4 regions of the Lysobacter firmicutimachus genome follow, and region 1 is predicted to be linked to each of the others. Evidence: riboswitches for the same ligand, from Rfam matches in the RefSeq annotation. Region 1 holds a riboswitch; each other region holds the start of a gene.
The links. Region 1 has a riboswitch for cobalamin ahead of metE (5-methyltetrahydropteroyltriglutamate--homocysteine S-methyltransferase). Riboswitches for the same ligand answer to the same signal wherever they lie in the genome.

Region 1 (5,160 bases):
TGGTGCTGTCGGCGCCGTCGAAGGACGACACGCCGATGTTCGTCTACGGCGTCAACGACAAGACCTACAAGGGCGAAGCGATCGTCTCCAACGCCTCGTGCACCACCAACTGCCTGGCCCCGCTGGCCAAGGTGCTGAACGACAAGTGGGGCATCAAGCGCGGCCTGATGACCACCGTGCACGCCGCCACCGCCACCCAGAAGACCGTCGACGGCCCGTCCAACAAGGACTGGCGCGGCGGCCGCGGCATCCTGGAGAACATCATCCCGTCCAGCACCGGCGCGGCCAAGGCGGTCGGCGTGGTGATTCCGGAACTCAACAAGAAGCTCACCGGCATGTCGTTCCGCGTGCCGACCTCGGACGTGTCGGTGGTCGACCTGACCGTCGAGCTGACCAAGGAAGCCACCTACGCCGAGATCTGCGCCGAGATGAAGGCGCAGTCGGAAGGCGCGCTGAAGGGCGTGCTGGGCTACACCGAAGACAAGGTCGTGGCGACCGACTTCCGCGGCGACGCGCGCACCTCGATCTTCGACGCCGAGGCCGGCATCGCCCTGGACGGCACCTTCGTCAAGCTGGTCAGCTGGTACGACAACGAGTGGGGCTACTCGAACAAGTGCCTGGAAATGGTCAAGGTCGTCGCCGCCAAGTAAGCGGCGGTCGCCGGCGCCCCCGGCGTAGGCAACGATCCGGAAGAGCCCCGCATCCGCGGGGCTTTTTCTTTTGCCCCTGTAGGAGCGGCGTAAGCCGCGACCGCGCTGCTGCGATCTCGCGCCGTTTGCCGTTCGAAGGCTTCGAAAGCTTCAAAGCTTTAAAGCTTTAAAGCTTTGAAGCTTTAAAGCTCTAAAGCTCTAAAGCCAAGCTTCCGTCCGCAAGCGGCCGGGTCACTTTCTTTGTCCAAGCCCCCTGTAGGAGCGGCGTAAGCCGCGACCGCACTGCTGCGGTCTCGCGCCGTTTGTCGTTCGAAGGCTTCGAAGTCTTCAGAGCTTCAATGCTTCCGTCCGCAAGCGGCCGGGTCACTTTCTTTGTCCAAGGCGACAACGTCCCACGGGATTTCCTTCGGTCAAAAGTAACCAAAGAAAACGCCACAACTGTTTCGAATCAAGAGCCGCTATGGGGCAAGGTTTGCGCAGGGCTGCTCCGCACAGGCCCTCCCTGGCCTGGCTGCGCACGGCCCGCCTCCCTGCGGGCCTCCCTCCGGGACTGCTTTTGTTCTGGCGAGTCCGTCGCGACGCCAAGCTCAAAAGCAACAGCAACAGCAACAGCAACCGCGCAAGCTTGCCGGTCGCTCAGGCCGGTGCGGCGACCGATTCGCGCAGGCCGCGCGCGGCCTGCACCATCGCCTGCAACGCCGCGCGCACTTCCGGCCAGCCGCGGGTCTTCAGGCCGCAGTCCGGGTTCACCCACAGTTGCTCCGGCGCCAGCACCTGCAGGGCCTTGTCGAGCAGCGCGCGCATTTCCGCCTCGCTCGGCACCCGCGGCGAGTGGATGTCGTAGACCCCCGGGCCGATGCCGTTGGGATAGCGGTAGCGGGCGAAGGCGTCGAGCAGCTCCATGCGCGAGCGCGAGGTCTCGATCGAGATCACGTCGGCGTCGAGCGCGGCGACCGCCTCGATGATGTCGTTGAACTCGGCGTAGCACATGTGGGTGTGGATCTGGGTCGCGTCGCTGACCCCGCTGGCGGCGAGGCGGAAGCAGTCGCCGGCCCAGGCCAGGTAAGCCGGCCAGTCGGCGCGGCGCAGCGGCAGGCCTTCGCGCAACGCGGGCTCGTCGATCTGGATCGCGGCGATGCCGGCCGCGTCCAGGTCCTGCACTTCTTCGCGCAAGGCCAGGGCGATCTGCCGGCAGCTGTCGGCGCGCGGCTGGTCGTCGCGCACGAACGACCACTGCAGGATCGTCACCGGGCCGGTCAGCATGCCCTTGACCGGACGCTCGGTCTGGGTCTGGGCGTAGCGGGTCCAGCGCACGGTCATCGGCTTGGGCCGCGCCACGTCGCCGTACAACACCGGCGGCTTGACGCAGCGCGAGCCGTAGCTCTGCACCCAGCCGTGGGCGGTGAAGGCGAAGCCGTCGAGCCGCTCGCCGAAGTACTCGACCATGTCGTTGCGTTCGAATTCGCCGTGCACCAGCAGGTCCAGGCCCAGCGCTTCCTGCTCCTTCAAGCAGTCGCGGGTTTCCTGTTCCAGGAAGCGGCGATAGCCGGCGTCGTCCAGGCGTCCGGCCTTGTGCTCGGCGCGCGCGCGCCGCACCTGCGCGGTCTGCGGAAACGAGCCGATGGTGGTGGTCGGAAACGGCGGCAAGCCGAGGCGTTTTTGCTGCAAGGCGATGCGGCGCGGATACGGCGAGGCGCGCCGGCCCATTTCAGGGCGCACGTCGGCCAGGCGCTTGCGCACCTGCGGATGGCGCAGCAGCGGCGAGGCCAGGCGCGCGGCGCGCGCGCTCGCGGCGGCGGCCAGTTCGCGCGCAGCGCGCTCGTCGCCGGCCAGGGCGTCGGCGAGCAGGCGCAGTTCTTCGATCTTCTGCTTGGCGTAGGCCATCCACTGCCGTAGCGGCCCGGGCAGCTTGCGTTCCAGTTCCAGATCGGTCGGCACGTGCAGCAGCGAACACGACGGCGCCAGCCAGCGCGCACGTTCGCCGGCGCGGCGCGCCAGGCTCAGCGCCGCATCGAGATCGGCGCGCCAGATGTTGCGGCCGTCGACCACGCCCAGGCTCAGCGCGCGCTCGGCCGGCAGCAGGGCGAGCAGGCTTTCCAGTTGCTGCGGTGCGCGCACCAGATCCAGGTGCAGGCCCTGCACCGGCAATTGCGCCGCCAGCGCGGCATTGTCGCCGAGCCCGCCGAAGTAAGTGGCCAGCAGGCGCTGCGGCGCGTCGGCCTCGGCCAGGGCGGCGTAGGCGCGGCGGTAGGCGGCGCGGTCGGCGTCGTCCAGGTCCAGCACCAGCGCCGGCTCGTCGATCTGCACCCATTGCGCGCCGGCGGCCTTGAGCCGTTCCAGCAACTGCGCATACGCCGGCAGCAGGGCCTCGAGCAGTTCGCGCGGGTCGCCGCCGTCGCGGCGCTTGCCGAGCTTGAGCCAGGTCACCGGGCCGAGCAGCACCGGCCGCGCCTGCAGGCCCAGCGCCTGCGCCTGGGCCAGTTCGGCCAGCGGCTTGTCGGCGCGCAGGGCGAAGCGTTGGCCGGGCTCGAACTGCGGCACCAGGTAGTGGTAGTTGGTGTCGAACCACTTGGTCATTTCCAGCGCGTGCAGATCGCGCCGTCCGTCCTGCACGCCGCGGGCGAGGGCGAAGTAGCCGGCCAACGGATCGTGTTCGTACAGCTCGCGGTGACTGGCCGGAATCGCGTCGAACAGCACCGCGGTGTCGAGCGCCTGGTCGTAAAGGGAGAAGTCGTTGCACGGCACGCTGTCGGCGCCGGCGGCGCCGGCCAGGCGCCAGTGGCGTTCGCGTAGCGCTGCGGCGGCGGCGTACAGGGCGTCGGCCGCGGACTCGCCTTTCCAGAACGATTCCAGGGCCTGCTTGAGCTCGCGCCGCGCGCCGATGCGCGGGAAGCCGAGATGGGTAACGCTGATCATGATGAGTACCTGCGATGCGTGGGCATGACGCAGGGCAACGAAGGAGACCACGGCGGCGCCGGCCCGGCGCTGGCGCGCCCGGCTGCGACGACCCTGGTTTCGACCTTCGCCCCCGCGGGCGAGCCGGCTGCGCGCGGCGGCCGGCGCCGCGAGGGCGCGCGACCGGCGCACGCGCCGGAGTCGGACGGAAGGCGAGCCTTCCGGTCGCGGCAGGTCTTCGGGCTCGGGACTTGAAGCCGGGAAGGGGGGGAGGAACGAGCACGGCTCGTTCCTGACCACGCGTTTCCCGTTTCAGGCTTCTCCTACTGAGGCCGCTTCCCAGGCATTACCGCCCAGTGCCAAGGCCCGTTCGTTTCCCATACCGCTGCGGGGCAGCTCCGGATTCGCACCGGATTCCCTCTGGCCGCCTCCGGGGGACCGGTGGCGGCGTGTCGCATCGCTATATCTTTATGAAGCGATGTTCACCGTAACGACGCCAAGTTACGCAGCGCGGCCGGCGGAGTCAATCGGTGCGCGCGGCTTTGCCCGGTCTGCCGGCTGCGCACGGGTCCGGCGACGGGGCGCGCGCGAGGCGGATTTCGCCGGCTGGCGTTCATGCGGCGCCGACGAAGATGAAGCGCACGGCCGCGGCGGCCGCTTGCGGCGTCGCGACGCCGTTGAGTCGGATAACGGCTGCGGCTAACGTGGCATCGTCGCAACGATGCGCGAGGCGGGCCCGGGACGGCCCGCAATCCCGAATCCGATGGGTGGAACATGTTTTACAGATGGTCGCTTGCGCTGGGTTTGTGTCTGCTGGGCCTGGCAGGCTGCGCGAAGGACGCCGCACCCGATCCGGCCCGCAGCGAGGCGGTGACCCTGGGCAGCCAGAACGAGCCGGCGCGGGCGGCGTCACCGGCGCGCTCGACGCCGCCCAGCGAGGCGGAAGTCTTGCGTGGCACCTACTGGCCGCCGGCCAAGCTCGACAACGGCAGTGCGCGGATCAGCTGCGGCTACGACTACCTGGGCGACGGCGACGGCGAGCGCCTGAGCGGGCTGGATTTCTTCAGCCTGGTCGACGCCCTGGCGCCGTGCCAGTCGGCCGGGGTGGTGCGGGTGCGCTACGAAGGCAAGATCGGCGCCGGCTTCACCGCCCTGGTGCAGCGCGTCGCGGCGATGGCGACGCGGATGGAGATCCCGACCCGGGTCCTCGACATCGATTCCAGCGGCGGCCACGTCGAAGAGGCGATCCGCGCCGGCGACTCGATCGCCGAGTCGGGCTGGTCGATCTGGGTCCGGGACGGCGCGGTCTGCCACAGCGCCTGCGTACTGGTGCTGGCCGCCGGCGACACCCGCTCGGTCGAGGGCAAGGTCGGCATCCATCGGCTGATGCGCGACCGTTCCACCGCGACCTCGCGCGCCGAACTCAGCCGCGAACTGCGCGCGATCAGCCGCGAAGTGCGCGACTACCTGGAGCGCAACGGCGTCGCCACCGCAGTCGCCGATCTGATGATGACCATCGCCAACCGCGATCTGCGCATCCTCACGCCCGACGAATTGACCTTGTACGGCCTGGACGGCAGCAACGCCGCCCAGGACGATCTCGACCGCATCCGCC
Region 2 (5,160 bases), 2.9 Mb from region 1:
CCGCGGCGCGCCCATCCGCTGGTCGGCTTCGGCCGGCTGGTGCGGGCGATCGAAAACGCTGGGCATGCCGACGGGCGCCTGCGCGGCGTCTTGGCCTGGTCGCTCGCGGTGGCGCCGATCGTCGCCGCGACGGCGTATTTGCAGCTCATCCTGATGGCCCGATCGCCGTGGGCCGGGAGCGCGTTCGGCGCCGTCGTGCTGTATCTGTGCATCGGCTTGCGCAGCCTCGACGAGCATGCCGTGCCGGTGGCCTGCGCCTTGCGCGACGGCGATCTGCAGGCGGCGCGGGACGCGGTGGCGCGCATCGTCAGCCGAGATACCGCCGTGTTGGACGCCGAGCGCGTGGCGGCGGCGGCGACCGAGTCGGTGCTGGAAAACGGCAACGATGCGGTGTTCGGCGCGCTGTTCTGGTACGTAGCGCTGGGGCCGGCCGGCGCGGTCGGCTATCGGCTGGCCAATACGCTGGACGCGATGTGGGGCTATCGCACGCCGCGCTACGAGCGTTTCGGCTGGGCCGCCGCGCGCATCGACGACGTGTTGAACTGGCTGCCCGCGCGACTGACCGCGCTGACCTACGCCGTGCTCGGCGACACCGCGGCGGCGTGGCGCTGCTGGCGCGCGCAGGCGCCGCAGTGGGACAGTCCCAACGCGGGACCGGTGATGGCCGCCGGCGCCGGCGCCTTGCGCGTGCGCCTGGGCGGGGCCGCGCCGTATCACGGCCGGTGGGAGCCGCGCCCCGAACTCGGCGAAGGCGCGGCGCCGGATGCGGAATCTATCGAGCGCGCGCAACGCCTGGTCGGACGCGGCGCGATGCTGTGGCTGGCGACGATCGCTTTCGGCGCATGGCTCTGGCGCGCGCTCTGAGCTGCGGCGCATGCGGCGTGCGGCGTCGCGCGCGCCATACTGCGGTGTGCAGTTGCGGCGCCGCAGGCGCTCGCCTAAAGTCGCGCCGTCCACAGGGTTCGCCGCGCAAGCCATCGCGCGGCATCGGCCGCAAGGCCGAAGGGAAGTCCGGTGACGCCGGCGCCGCGATGCGGCCCGGCCATTCCGGCGCAGCCCCCGCTGCTGTAAGCCTGACGAATCCGCCCATACGCCACTGGTCGTCGCGACCGGGAAGGCCGGCGGAGGAGGTCGAAGGCGAGCCAGAAGACCGACCCTGCGGCGATCAGTCGAACATGCGCTCCGGGGTGCGGGCGCGGGACTGGAGTCGAATCCCGATCGCGTCGCATCCGGCTGTGGCCGGTGCGTCCGCGCGCGGGCCGGGTTCGTGCGTGGACGCGTCGCGGCACCGCGATGCGCCGGCGCCGGCCGCTCCGGGCCTGCGGGCATCCCGTGCGCGAGCACCGGAGACCGCCCGCTTGTCAGCCCGCCTCTTTGATCGCAGGACCCACCGCATGCCCATGCGCGGCGCCTTGCCGCTGCGTCGCCTGAGCTTGGCCCTGATCGGACTGGCCTTCGCCGACACCGCCTGCGCCGACGATTCCACCACCCTCGACGCGGTGCAGGTGCGCGCGCAGTCGCCGCTGGAGCGGGTCGCCGACGCCGGCAGCCGGCTCGGCCTGAGCCTGCGCGAGTTGCCGGCTGCGGTCGAAATCCTCGACGGCGAAACTTTGCGCGAGCGCGGCGACGACACGCCGCAGCGGGCGCTGGCGCGCGCGGCCGGCGTGGTGCCGATGGGCGCGCCCGGCAACGGCGGCTCTTCCTTGAGCCTGCGCGGCTTCTCCGGCCACGGTTCGGTGGCGCAGGTGTACGACGGAACGCGCGTGTTCGTCGCCTCCGGCACGCTGAGCTTTCCCGGCGATACCTGGCAACTCGACCGGATCGAGGTGCTGCGCGGCCCGGCCTCGGTGTTATTCGGCGACAGCAGCATCGGCGGCGTGGTGCATTACGTGCCGCGCGCGTTGCAGAGCGCGCCGCGGCGCGAGGCGATGCTGGCGGCGTCGAGCTGGGACGGGTACCGCTTCGGTCTCGGCGCGGGGCAGGGCGCGGGCGAGCGGGTGCGCTGGCGCGCCGACCTGACCGGCGCCGGCGGCAACGGCGATATCGACCGCGCCGGCTACGAGCGCTACGGCTTCTCCGGCGCGGTGGCCTGGGACCTCAGCCCGCGCCTGACCGCGACCCTCAAGTACGACGGCGGCCGTCGCCACGACCCGCGCTACTTCGGTACGCCGCTGGTCGACGGCCGGCTCGACCGGCGCTTGCGCGAGCGCAATTACGACGTCGCCGACAGCCATGTCCGCTACGACGACGGCCTGGCGCGGCTGCGCTTCGACTATGCGCTGGGCGCCCGCACCCAACTGGTCGCCGAGACCTACCACGTCGCGATCGACCGGCGCTGGCGCAATGCCGAGAGTTACGCCTTCGATCCGCGCAAGAGCACGGTCGTGCGCAGCGATTTCATCGCGATCGGCCACGACCAGGAGCAGTGGGGCCAGCGTTTCGACCTGCTCGCCGTGGGCGAGCTGTGGGGGCGCGCGCAGCGCCTGAACCTGGGCGCCGAAGCCACGCGGGTGCGCTTCACCCACAGCAACAACGGCCCCTACGGCGGCCGCGACACGGTGCCGGCGTTCGACTTCGCCCCCGGCGGCTTCGTCAACCTCGCCGGCACCCGGCCGCGCTTCAGCAGCATCACCCGCCAGCGCGCGCTGTACCTGGAGCACAGCATCGAACTGTGGCCGCGCTGGACCTTGGTCGGCGGCCTGCGCCGCGAGCGCATCGAAGTGCAGCGCAAGGAGCTGCCGGCCGGCACCGGCTTCGGCACGCAATTCGATTTCACCGCCTGGCGCCTGGGCACGGTGTTCGCGTTCGACGGGCGGACGTCGCTGTACGCGCAGACCAGCAAGGGCATCGATCCGATTTCGGGCTTGGTGACCCTGCCGCTGGCGCAGAAGGACTGGTCGCTGACCCCGGCGCGGCAGATCGAGATCGGCCTCAAGCAGGGCTTCGCCGGCGGCCGCGGCGACTGGTCGCTGGCGGCGTACCGGATCGAGAAGCGCAACCTGCTCAGCCGCGACGAGGAGGACCCCAACCGGGTCCAGCAGATCGGGCAGCGCAGTTCGCGCGGCCTCGAACTCGGCCTGGGCTACGCGTTTTCGCCGCGCTGGCGGGTCGACGCCAATGCCGCGGTGCTGGACGCGCGCTTCGACGACTTCAACGAAGTCGTCGCGGGCCGGCTGGTGTCGCGCAACGGTCGCACCCCGGCCAATACGCCCGAGCGCGTGTTCAATCTGTGGCTGGGCTTCGACCCGGTCGAACGCTGGAGCGCCGCGCTGGGGCTGCGCCGGGTCGGCCACCGTTACAACGACAACGCCAATACCTCGCGCATCGACGGCTACACCGTCGCCGACGCGCAACTGTCCTGGCGTCCCCGCACCGGCAGCCGGCTGACCTTGCGCGCGCGCAATCTCGGCGATGCGCTGTACGTCGGCTCGGGCCGCTCACAGGCGCTGCTCGGGCCGGGACGCGAGTTCGAGCTGGAATGGACGCAGCGCTTTTGAACGCGCTCAAGCGCCAGCTGCAGCTGTGGCATCGCTGGCTGGGAGTCGTCCTGGCCGTGCCGGTGCTGCTGTGGTTCCTGTCCGGCGCGGTGTTGTTGTTCGTGCCGTTACCGCGCTTGAGCGAGGCCGAGTCGCGCGCCGGGCGATCCGATCTGGCGCTGGCGGCGGTCCGCATCGACGCACGCCAGGCGGCCCGGGCCGCGGGTCTGGACGCCCCGCCGCAGCGCGCGCGGCTGGGCATGCTCGGCGCGCGGCCGGTGTGGCGGCTGCGCGACGGCGAGGAGCGCTGGCATCTGGTCGGCGCCGACGACGGCCGCGTGCTGCCCGAGCTCAATGCTTCGGCCGCCGCGGCCGTGGCGCGCGATTTCCAGCGTCGCCGCGGACAGGCGGAGTCGGCGCCGCAGTACCTGGGGCGGATCGAGCGCGACCAGTGGACGCTCAACGGTCTGTCCGGCCTGCGTCCGCCGCTGCACAAGCTGCGTTTCGCCGACGCGCAGGCGACCGAACTGTACGTGTCGGCGAGCACCGGCGAAGCGGTGCGCGACAGCACCCGCAGCGAGCGCGGCTGGAACTGGGTCGGCGCGATCGTGCATTGGATCTACCCGACAGCGCTGCGCGCGCAGCCGGCGTTGTGGCGCCAAGTGGTGATGTGGCTGTCGGGCGCGGCCTTGTTCGCGGCATTGGCCGGGGTGGCGATCGGTGCCTGGCGCAGCATCGATGCCTGGCGCCGGGTGCGCCGGATCAGTCAATACCGCGGCGTTTACGCCTGGCACCACTGGCTCGGCTGGGGCGGCGGCTTGCTGATGCTGAGCTGGCTGTTCAGCGGCTGGATGTCGATGGGTCCCATGCGCGCGCCGCCGAACCCGGCGTTGGAGCGCTGGCGCGACGCGTTTTCCGCGCCGCCGCCGGCGTGGCCGGCGCATTGGCGGCCGCGCCTGCCGGTGGGCGAGGGCTGGCTCGAGGCCGAGCTGGTCTGGCTGGCCGGCGAACCTTGGTTGCGCATGCAGTCGCGCCGGGGCGGAACGGCGTGGGCGCCGGCCCTGACCGGTGCCGCGTCCGCGCCGGATCTCGCCGCCGCGGTGCGGCGCGCCGAAGCCTACAGCAGGTTGAAGATCGCGGCGCGGCAGCGCTTGCAGACTTACGACGCCTACTATCTGCAGGCGACGCACCGCGATCCGCCGCCGCTGCCGGTGTGGCGTCTGCGTCTGGACGACCCGGCCGCGAGCTGGGTGCAGATCGCGCCCGCGCGCGGCGAGATCGTCGCGGTCAGCGACCGACGCAGCCGGGCCGAGCGCTGGCTGTATCACGGCCTGCACAGCTGGGACTTGCCGTGGCTGCTGGAACGGCCGCGCCTGCGCCTGGGCCTGTTGCTGGCCGGCCTGGCGATCGGCGCGGCCTTGGCGGTCACCGCGATCCTGGTCGCCTGCAAGCGCCTGCGCGCGCTCGTCCTGGCGCGGACGGCGCGGCGCGCGCGCAAACCCGCCGTGGTACCGCGGAGGCTGGCCGATGCGGCGGCCTGAGCGCCCGGCCGCGGATAGGGGGCGGGCGCCTGCGCCGCGGGCCTGCCGTTATGCTCCCCCGTCTTTTCGCATTGGCCGTCGCCATTGGCTGCGCGACGGCCCCGTTCCGGAGTCGACCCATGCTTGAACACGGCGGACGCTTG
Region 3 (5,160 bases), 250 kb from region 1:
CAGCGGCTGCGGCAAGGCGTAGGGATTGACGTCCTCGTAGCTCGGCACCGGCGAACTGGCCGCCTGCAACAGCAGCGCGTCTTCGTTGCGCCAACCGTCCGGCCCCGGCTCGCAGCCGCTGGCCACCGGTTTCATGCCGACCGCGCGCAATCCGCGCGCGCGCAGCGCGTGCAACAGCGCCGCGCTGGCCAGCGATTTGCCGATGCCGGTGTCGGTGCCGGTCACGAATACGCCCGGAGGACAGGCAGGACGCGGCGCCGGATCGGCACGATTTGCGGCCGTTGGTCGGATGGCGCCGGCGACCGGAGGCTGGTTGTGACTCATCTCGCGCTTTTGTTCCCGCTTCCCGGATCGGCCCATGGTAGTCGCGCAAGACGCCGCTGTTACACTTCCGCGATGTTTACCGCCTCTTCTTTGACCGGCGACAAGGCCGAGCAGTACCGGCAGCTGGTCGCGCAAACGCGCGGCCTGCTCGACGGCGAACGCGATCGCATCGCCAACGCCGCCAACCTGTCGGCGCTGATCGCGCACGCCCTGCCCGACCTCAACTGGGTCGGCTTCTATTTCTACGACGGCCGCGAGCTGGTGGTCGGTCCGTTCCAAGGCCTGCCGGCCTGCGTGCGCATTCCGCTCGACAAGGGCGTATGCGGCGCGGCGGCGACCACCCGGCAGACCCAGCGCGTCGCCGACGTGCACGACTTCCCCGGCCACATCGCCTGCGATGCGGCTTCGCGTTCGGAACTGGTGGTGCCGCTGCTGCGCGGCGAGGAGCTCATCGGCGTGCTCGATCTCGACAGTCCGCTGCCGGAACGTTTCGACGCCGACGATCAGGCCGGCCTCGAGGCCATCGCCCGCGTTTACCTGGAGTCGCTGGCATGAGCGCGGCGAAGATGCGCAACATCGGCCCCAAGAGCGCGGCCTGGCTGCGCCAGGTCGGCCTGCGTACCCACGAGGACCTGGCCTCGGTCGGCACGGTCGAAGCCTTCATGCGGGTCAAGCGCGCCGGCTTCAAGCCGACCCTCAACCTGCTGTACGCGATCGAGGGCGCCCTGCTCGACTGCCACTGGCAGGAGATCAGCGAGGAGCGCCGGCAGGAGCTGATCCTGGCCGCCGATGCCGCCACCGCCCTGCTGCCGGCGCCGCGCAACAAGCCGGCCGCCGCGCCGGTGCGCACCACCGTGCATGCCGAAGACGGTTACGAATCCGGCGGCGGTTTCGCCGCGGCGGGCGAGCGCGAGTCCGGCCACGACGACGATCACGGCGGCGGTTTCGACCGCGATGGCGGCGCGGACGAAGGCGAGCGCGACGACGACGAACGCGGCGAGCGCGACTGACCCCGCCGGGCGGCCGATACGCGTCCGCCGCCCGCTGCGATCGCCCCGCCCCGGGGCCCGACCCGGAGGCCAGCCGGCCGCACCTGCAATGGATCGCCCGGCTCCGTCCGCGCGGCCGTTTCGGACAGCCTGCCCGGCATCGCGTAGAATCCGCCCCGCTTCGAGGTGACCCCACGGCCGACCGCCGCCGGGGTTGAAACGGGAAGCCGGTGACGCGCCCGGCCCGACGGATCTTCCGCCGGCGCCGCAGCCCAGTCCGGCACTGCCCCCGCAACGGTAAGCGAGCCAGGTCGCGGCCTGCGCCACTGTGCGATGCACGGGAAGGCGCCGCGACCGGAAGTCCGGCCCGGCCGGCTTCGCCCGCGAGTCCGGAGACCGGCCCCGAGGCGCCATCGGTTGCGATGCGGAGGGCGTCGCGGCACGGCCGCCGTTCCCGCGCCCGTCGTCGTCCGCCTCTCCCCCGCCGCCTTCCCTGCCGTTTTGCCGCGCGCCGTGCGCGCGCGTCGTGGAGCTTTGCCATGCGTGCCCTGAACCTGTCCTTCGCCATCGCCTGCGCGCTCGCGCTGCCGGCCACCGCCCTCGCCGCGCCCGCGGGCGAGGCCACCGACCTCGACGAGGTCGTGGTCACCGCCAACCGCACCGCGGTCAGCGTCAACGACGCCCTGAGCCCGGTGGAAGTGCTGACCCGCACCGAGATCGAGCGCAGCCAGGCCCGCGACCTCAACGATCTGCTGCGCGGCCGCGCCGGCATCTCGCTGTCCAACCAGGGCGGCGCCGGCAAGCTGACCACCCTGTTCCTGCGCGGCAGCGAATCCGACCACGTGCTGTTCCTGGTCGACGGCATCCGCATCGGCTCGCCGACCTCCGGCCTGGCCTCGCTGCAGGATCTGCCGCTGGCCTTGATCGACCGGATCGAAATCGTGCGCGGCCCGCGCTCGAGCCTGTACGGCGCCGACGCCATCGGCGGCGTGATCCAGGTGTTCACCCGTCGCGAGCAGCAGGGCTTCGCCCCGCGCGCCCACGTCGGCGGCGGCAGCAACGGCGCGATCGAATTCGGCACCGGCTTCGGCGGCCGCAGCGGCCGCGGCTGGTTCGGCGCCGACTACAGCTTCCGCAAGACCCAGGGCATCGACGCCTGCCGCGGCGCCGGCTTCCCGGTGTTCGCCGGCTGCTTCACCGACGAGCCCGACCGCGACGGCTACGAAAGCCACGCCCTGTCGCTGCGCGGCGGCATCGACCTCAACGAGCAGTGGAGCATCGAAGGCCAGGCCCTGCGCGCCGAGGGCGAGAACGACTACGACGGCAGCTTCGTCAATTACTCCGAGACCGTGCAGCAGGTGATCGGCGGCAAGGTCCGCTGGCGCCCGAGCGAAACGGTCAACGTGCAATTGGTCGCCGGCCGCAACGTCGACAGTTCCGACAACTTCCTCGGCTCGCTGCCGATGGGCTTCTTCAGCACCGACCGCGACAGCGCCAGCCTGCAGGCCGATTTCACCGTCGCCGACGGCCATGTGTTGACTGCGGGCTTCGATTGGCTGCGCGACCGCGTCGACAGCGACACGATCTACGACGAGCGCGAGCGCGACAACAAGGCCGGCTTCGTCCAGTACCAGGGCCACTTCGGCGCCCATTCCTTCGAAGCCAGCCTGCGCCGCGACGACAACGAACAGTTCGGCGGCCACACCACCGGCGGCGTCGCCTGGGGCCTGGACTTCGCCGAACGCTGGCGCGTCACCGCCGGCTACGGCACCGCGTTCAAGGCGCCGACCTTCAATGAGCTGTACTACCCGTTCTTCGGCAACGCCCGGCTCAAGCCGGAAGAGTCCAAGACCTGGGAAGTCGGCCTGGCTTACCGCGGCGACGGTTTCACCGCGCGCATCGACGGCTTCGACACCCGCGCCGACGACCTGATCACCTACGACGCGGCGATCAACCTGCCCAACAACATCGAACGCGCGCGCATGCGCGGCGCCGAGATCGGGGTCGACACCGAATTCGCCGGCTGGACCCTGGCCGCCAGCGCCAGCTTCCTCGACACCGAGAACCGTCGCGGCTTCAACCGCGGCAACGAGCTGCCGCGCCGCGCCAAGCACAGCGGCCGCATCGACTTGGACCGCGCCTTCGGCAAGTTCCGCGTCGGCGCCACCGCGGTCGGCTACGGCTCGCGCTACGACAACGCCGCCAACAGCGTGCGTCTGGGCGGCTACGGCACCTTGGATCTGCGCGCCGAATACGCCTTCACCCCGGCGCTGAGCCTGCAGGCGCGCGTGGCCAACGTGTTCGACCGCGAGTACGAGACCGTGTCGTACTACAACCAGCCCGGCCGCGAGTGGTTCCTGACCCTGCGTTACGCACCGGCCAACTGAGTCGGCTCCCTCGCTGCAGCGAGAACGAACAAGCCCGGCGCAGGCCGGGCTTGTTCGTTTCGGGCTCTCGTCATGGAAGCCAGGCGTGCGGACAGAGGAGCGGCGGCGGCAGCCCCGCACGCGCCACGATCTTGCCTCGCCGCCCCGCCCTCATCCGCCCCTTCAGGGCGCTGTCTCCCGCAGGCGGAGAAGGGAGCCCCCAGGGCGTCTTCTGAAGATCCGATCGCCCCCTCAAAGCCCCTCTCCCGCGCGCGAAAGAGGGGTTGGGGTGAAGGCACCTGGCCGCCGTCGCCGCGCCCTCTTCGAACGCTCACGTCGGCCGCAGCGAACACTGCACCCAAGAACGCCCGGTCACGTCGGCGACCACGCCCATCACGCCATGGCGCCACCGTCCGTCTTCCGGTCCGCCGGCGAGCGCACGGTGTACCGGTACCGTGGTCTCGTCGCCGCAGCTCTGCAGGCGCGCACCGGCTTCGGCATCGTCGCGGAACACCGCCTTGGCGATCACGAACCAGCTCAAGGCCAGCGGCTCGCCCTGCGCCGACAACACCAGGCTCAAACCGCTGGGGCGCGGCAGTTCCGCGCCCGACAGCAACGCGTCGAGCTGACGCATCAGCGGCCCTGCATCGCCGAGCGCGGCCTGGGCCATCGCCGCCAGACGCAGGCGGTCGAGTTCGTGCGCGCGGGCGTAGAACTCGGTGCTGCCGTCGGGATTGACCCCGCACAGCCGCCACACCAACAGCGGCGAACGGAACCAGGCATGGCGCTCGCTCCACTGCGGCGGCAGGCGCCCGCCGGGCAGATCCACGTAGAGCTTGGTGGCCAAGGAACCGTCGCCGTGCCGGGCCGAGGCCCAGGCGCCGAAGATCAGCCGGCCGTGACGCTGATGTTCGAACCAGGCGCTCAGATCGCCTTGCCAATCCAAGGCCCGCGCCGCCAGCGCCAGCCGCGCGCGATCGTCGGTCTCCGGCGCGGCGACTTCGGCGGCCCAGCGCAGGCAGGGCTCGCGCGAGCTCCACGAGAACTCCACCGGCACACCGGTGTTGGTCAGGTCGCTGAAGTCCCAGGCGACTTCGGGCCAAATCGAACGCGACAGCGGCGCCAAGGTCCGGGCGAGCAAGGCCTCGGCCGCGGCGGCCGGGCCCGGCAGCACCCGCCCCAGGCGCTGCAGGGTGGCGGCGACCGGCGCGGGCAGCGCGGGCAGCGCCTCGTGCATCGTTTCCTCAGTGCGTTCGCAAAGCATCGCGTTCATGCCGACCTCACTGCACCGCGACCAGTTCTTCGGTCTCGTCGACCCACGCGCGCTGGTCGAACTGCCCCTGCATGCCGACGAAGGTGTAGCGCCGCCGGTACTTGCGCAGGTCCTTGTTGCGCAGGGCGATGCGCAGCTTGGCCGGATCGGTCTGCACGCCCGGCATCTCGATGCGTTCGCTGCGTTCGTAGCTGCCGTCCTTGTACTT
Region 4 (5,160 bases), 2.9 Mb from region 1:
CGGAGGTCGCCGCATAACCGGCGCGCGAGGTCGCCATGTCCTCGGCGGGGCCGTCGGCGCTCACGCCGCCGCTCCGACGCGCGGGCGCTGGCCGACCAGGCGCGCCAGCGAATACGCTGCGAAGCCCGCGCCCACATAGCCGGCCAGGGCGCCCAGGCTGCGCGGGTAGTACTGCGGAACCCGCTCGAGGAAGCCGGCCAGGCTGGCGTCGGGGTAGCGACCGGACAGGAAGTAGAAACCGCCCTTGGAAATCAGATAAGCGACCGCCGACGTCGCCAGCAACACCCACGCCAGCCGCGGCACCGCGCTCCAGGCGTCGCGATGCGCCCGCGCGTAGATCCGGCCGCCGAACCACAGCGCACCGTAGGCGAAGGCCAACGCCCAGTACGCCGGCGACAGGCACCAATCGGTGATCCGCCCCTGTGCCAGGCTGCCCAAATCCAACAGCGAGGACAGCAGGAACAGCGCCGGAAAGCCCCAGGCCGGGCGCAGCATCGCGCCAGCGAGGAAGAACACCGCCCACGACGCGCTGGGCAGCGCGTCGACGCTGGCGAAGTGCTGGCCGCGGGTGCAGATCATCAGGACGGCCAAGGCCAGGCCGACGCCGATCTGGGCGCTGCGCGAGCGCAGCGGCAAGGGGGCGACGGGGGTTTGCTCTAGGGTCGGGGACATGCTCGGACTCCGATGACGGAACGGATGAGTGACGATGCGCGGATCAATCGTGGCGGCGGGCGACGGCGAGCTGGCGCAGGTGGTGGGCGATCACTGCGTAGAAGCCCAGGGCGACGACGACGTAACCGAGCGTGGTGCGTACGAACAGCGGCCCCCAACGCCACAGCCGACTCAGGTACTCGGCCAGGTTCGGATCGGCGTAGCGTCCGCCGAACCAGTAGAACGCGCCGTTGGAAACCAGGAACGAGACGCTGGCGGCCAACGCGGCGACCGCGAGGGTCGCCGCCAGTGCGCGCCATTCCGGCGCCAGCCGCGGCGCGACCCAGCGCCCGCCGTACCACAGCGCGGCATAGGCGAGCAGCAGGAAGGCATAGGACGGCGTCACGCAGTAGTGCTGGAAGAAGCCCAATCCGCGCCCGGTGATGGCGAGGTAGTCGACCGCCACCGCCATCCCAAGATAGGCCAGGAACCCCAGATGCCGGCGCAGGAACAGGCCGCCGAGGAAGAACACCGCCATCGACGCGTCCGGCAGATGCAAAGCGCTGCCCAGATGATGGAAACGGGTGCCGAGCATCAAGGCCAGCAGCGCGCCCGCCACCGCGGCGCGCGCCGGTCGCGACCAGACCGCGGCGTCCGCGTCCGCGTTCGGCAAGGCAGCGGCGCTCGCTGCGTGGGGGCGGGTCGGCGGGTTCATCGGCAGGCCTCGGTGGAGCCGGCGCGCACGCCGGCGATGGTGATGGGGTCAGCGCGCGGGTCGGTAACGCAGGCTCAACAGGTAGTTGCGGCCGGGCTGGTTGTAGAACGCAGCGGTCTCGTAGCGACGGTCGAACACGTTGTCGGCGCTCAACTGCACGCTCCACGACGGGTGGAAGGCATAGCCCAGACGCAGATCGGCCAGGGCATAGCCGCCCAAGCGGCGGCTATTGGCGAGGTCGTCGTAGCGTTCTCCGGCGGCATAGACACTGGCGCCGAACGAGAACGCGTTCACCCGCCGGTCCAGGTCGATGCGCGCGCTTTGCCGTGCACGGCGCGGCAGCCAGTTGTCGCGATTGCCCCCGGGGCTGAGGTTGCGCGCGTCCAGCCAGGTCGCGCTGGCGCGCAGATCCCATTGCGCCAGCTGCGTGTCCAATGCCGCCTCCAGCCCCCGAATGCGCGCGCTGTCGACGTTGCCCGGCAGGCCGATCGAGGCGTCGTAGGCGATCAGATCGTCGATCTTGTTCTGGAAGGCGTTGAGCGACCACACGTGCTGGCGGCGCTCGCCCCAGGTGCCGCGCAGGCCGAGCTCGACGCTGCGCGAGGTTTCCGCGCCCAAATCGGGGTTGCCGTAATTGGGGTAGTACAGCTCGTTGAAGGTCGGCGCCTTGAACGCGGTGCCGTAGCTCGCGGTCAGGCGCAGCGATTCGCTCAGGTTCCAGCCCCACAGCAGGCTGCCGGTGGTCTCGCCGCCGAACTGGCTGTCCTCGTCGCGGCGCAGGCTGGCCTGCAGCGCATGCGCGCCGACGTCCTGCTGCCACTGGCCGAAGGCACCGCGCAGGATGCGGCCGTCGCGGGCATAGGCGACGTTGCTGTCGACGCGGTCGCGCTGCCAGTCGAAACCCAGGGTCAACAGGCCCTCGCCGAGACCGAGGTCGGCCTGCAGCGAGCCCAGCTCGCGGCGGGTCTCGAAGGTGCTGGAGTACTTGCCGTTGCGATAGGCCTCGCTGAGATCTTCGCTGCGGCCGGCGCCGGCGCTGACGCCGATGCGCTCGCTGGGGCGATAGCGCAGCTTGGCGCCGAGCACCTGCTGCACGCTGTCGGCCTGATTGTTCTGGCTGCCGTCGTATTCGTTATGAGCCTCGGCGCGGAACGCGCGCGCCTCGGCCTCCCAGCGCTCGCCGAAACGGTAGCCGCCCTGCACGGTCAACGACTGGTTGCGGTAGCCGTCGCGGTCGGGCGAGTTAGTGAAACAACCGGCGCCGCGCGGCGCCGGCTTGCCGCGACAGGCATTGATGCCGTCGGTGTCTTCGTGTGCGGCATTGACCGAGTACCAGCCGCGCTCGCCCTTGCCGGCCACGCCGGCGCTGGCGCGGTGGGTCTGGTAGCTGCCGATCGCGGCGCTGAAGCTCGGCGCGAACGCGCCCTGCGGACGGCGGGTGAAGATCTGGATCACTCCGCCGAGGGCTTCGGAGCCGTACAGGCTGGAGAACGGCCCGCGCACGATCTCGACCCGCTCGATCTGTTCGACCGGAATGTCCTGCAGCGCGGTTCCGCCGCTGGTCGCCGAACCGAGCTTGATGCCGTCGACCAACACCAGTACGTGATCGGATTCGGTGCCGCGCAGGAACAGCGAGGTCTGCTTGCCGGCGCCGCCGTTATTGGCCAGCGACACGCCCGGCGCGCCGCGCAGCAAATCCGGCAGCGAGGCCGGCTGGCGCCGTTCGATTTCGGCGCGATCGATCACCGTCACCGCGGCGAGAGTGGCGTCCTGGGTCTGGGCGGTGCGGGTGGCGGTGACCACGACCTGATCCAGATCGACCGCGGCGGGCGCGGCGGCGGCCAGGCCGGGGGCGGCAAGCACGCCGCCGGCGAAACACAGGGAAGCAAGACGCAGGCGCGGGGCGCAGCAAGGCAAAGTCACAGGCGGTCTCCAGGGCCGCGCTCTCCCGCGCGGCCGTGATCGGTCGTGACAGAAGGCGGAAACGGCCAGGAGACGGCGCAGGCGCGCCTTCGCCCCGAGACCGGCCCACCGCCTGTCGGTTCGCGCTCCGGGCCGGTCTCCGGGCTCGCGAGCCGATGCGGTCCTGTGCGGAACCGGCATCGCGTACCGCGCCTTCCCGTGTCGAAACACAGTGGCTGCGTGCGGTACGTGTACTCGCCTACCGTTGCGGGGGCAGCTCCGGCTTGGCCGCCTGCGGGGCAGGACGACGACCGGATTCCCGTTTCAATCCCCGGCGAATGTGCCGGCGATCACCTTGAGCGCGGGCATCTTAACAGTCGCGCCCGGTGGCGACGCCAGCGTACGGCGCGCGATGGGCGCGCAGCCTGCCGCCCGCGCCCGGTCCCGCGCGCGGAAAAGCGCCTTAACGGGCGGCCAGGCGTGACCGGCTGCGCACTACCACTTTTCGACTATTGCCGATAGGCGGACTTTGGCGGATTTATTGACCAATTGTTATGCGCGTGTTAAATCGCAATGACATCGCTGTCAATCCCTCAAGGAGTCGCCATGCACGTCCGCCGTACCCCCGCCGGCCCGCGCCATCCCCTGGCCCTGGCTCTGCTGCTCGCCCTCGCCGCCCCGGCGTACGCGCAGGATGCGCCGCAGAGCGACGCCAAGACCCTGGACCAGGTGATCGTGACCGGTACCCGCGTGTCCGACCGCACCGTCGCCGAGTCGACCGCGCCGATCGACATCATCACCCCGGAAACCCTCGAAGCCACCGGCACGGTCGAACTGGCCACCGCGCTGTCGCGCGCCCTGCCCTCGCTGAACTTCCCGCGTCCGGCCATCACCGACGGCACCGATGCGGTGCGCCCGGCGCAGTTGCGCGGCCTGGCCCCCGATCAAGTGCTGGTGCTGGTCAACGGCAAGCGCCGCCACACCACCGCGTTGATCAACCTCAACGGCAGCCAGGGCCGCGGCTCCTCGCCGGTCGATCTCAACGCGATCCCGATCGCCTCGATCGAGCGGGTCGAAGTGCTGCGCGACGGCGCTTCGGCCCAATACGGCTCCGACGCCATCGCCGGCGTGGTCAACGTGGTGCTCAAGGGCTCGGGCCAGAACGGCTCGATCGCCGCGCGCTACGGCCAGTACAGCGCCGGCGACGGCGAGCAGTACCAGCTCTCCGGCGACGCCGGCTTCAAGCTCGGCGAAAACGGCTGGCTGCGCCTGGCCGCGCAGGGCGGCCATCAGGACCAGACCAACCGCGCCCGCCCGTTCCAGGGCCGGGTCGAACAGCGCTACGGCGATCCCGAGATCGACCACGGCGCGTTCTCCTACAACGGCGAGTACTCGCCGGCCGATTACCTGAGCTTCTATTCCTTCGGCAGCTACAGCGAACGCGACGTGTTGTCCAACGGCTATTTCCGCTTCGCCGGCGACCCGCGCAACATCCCCTCGATCTATCCCAACGGCTTCCTGCCGCAGATCCACAACGTCAGCAAGGACCGCGCCGCGGTGTTCGGCGTGCGCGGCGAAACCGCCGGCGGCACCCAGATCGATTTCAGCTACAACTACGGCCACAACGGCCTGACCTTCGACATCGAGCACACCCTCAACCGCAGCCTGGGCCCGAGCTCGCCGACCCAGTTCTACGCCGGCGCGCTGGAGGTCACCCAGCACGTGCTCAACCTCGATTTCACCCGCGCGATCGAACTGGGCTGGAAGTACCCGCTGACCCTGTCCTGGGGTGCGGAATGGCGCGGCGAGGAGTTCAGCCAGCGCGCCGGCGAGCCGCTGTCCTACGCCAACGGCGGCGTGGCCGCGCCGAACGGCCAGATCATTCCCGGCGC

Region 2: another riboswitch for cobalamin. It lies ahead of V2J18_RS05280 (TonB-dependent receptor); the one in region 1 lies ahead of metE (5-methyltetrahydropteroyltriglutamate--homocysteine S-methyltransferase).
Region 3: another riboswitch for cobalamin. It lies ahead of btuB (TonB-dependent vitamin B12 receptor); the one in region 1 lies ahead of metE (5-methyltetrahydropteroyltriglutamate--homocysteine S-methyltransferase).
Region 4: another riboswitch for cobalamin. It lies ahead of btuB (TonB-dependent vitamin B12 receptor); the one in region 1 lies ahead of metE (5-methyltetrahydropteroyltriglutamate--homocysteine S-methyltransferase).

Annotation. Positions count from the first base shown of each region.
Region 1 covers NZ_JBANDL010000002.1:4,162,639-4,167,798, reverse strand. The annotation lists gene gap (type I glyceraldehyde-3-phosphate dehydrogenase) at 1-650, shown strand, start outside; gene metE (5-methyltetrahydropteroyltriglutamate--homocysteine S-methyltransferase) at 1,287-3,566, opposite strand; cobalamin riboswitch at 3,774-3,986, opposite strand; partial or broken gene V2J18_RS18025 (COG3904 family protein) at 4,320-5,160, shown strand, end outside.
Region 2 covers NZ_JBANDL010000002.1:1,238,334-1,243,493, forward strand. The annotation lists gene cbiB (adenosylcobinamide-phosphate synthase CbiB) at 1-864, shown strand, start outside; cobalamin riboswitch at 1,005-1,152, shown strand; gene V2J18_RS05280 (TonB-dependent receptor) at 1,395-3,497, shown strand; gene V2J18_RS05285 (PepSY domain-containing protein) at 3,479-5,017, shown strand; gene cobD (threonine-phosphate decarboxylase CobD) at 5,137-5,160, shown strand, end outside.
Region 3 covers NZ_JBANDL010000002.1:4,415,017-4,420,176, forward strand. The annotation lists gene bioD (dethiobiotin synthase) at 1-291, opposite strand, end outside; gene V2J18_RS19075 (GAF domain-containing protein) at 397-879, shown strand; gene V2J18_RS19080 (TfoX/Sxy family protein) at 876-1,334, shown strand; cobalamin riboswitch at 1,481-1,732, shown strand; gene btuB (TonB-dependent vitamin B12 receptor) at 1,853-3,700, shown strand; gene V2J18_RS19090 (hypothetical protein) at 4,011-4,952, opposite strand; gene V2J18_RS19095 (hypothetical protein) at 4,960-5,160, opposite strand, start outside.
Region 4 covers NZ_JBANDL010000002.1:1,231,096-1,236,255, reverse strand. The annotation lists gene cobO (cob(I)yrinic acid a,c-diamide adenosyltransferase) at 1-37, opposite strand, end outside; gene V2J18_RS05260 (hypothetical protein) at 61-672, opposite strand; gene V2J18_RS05255 (hypothetical protein) at 716-1,366, opposite strand; gene btuB (TonB-dependent vitamin B12 receptor) at 1,415-3,289, opposite strand; cobalamin riboswitch at 3,403-3,641, opposite strand; gene V2J18_RS05245 (TonB-dependent receptor plug domain-containing protein) at 3,875-5,160, shown strand, end outside.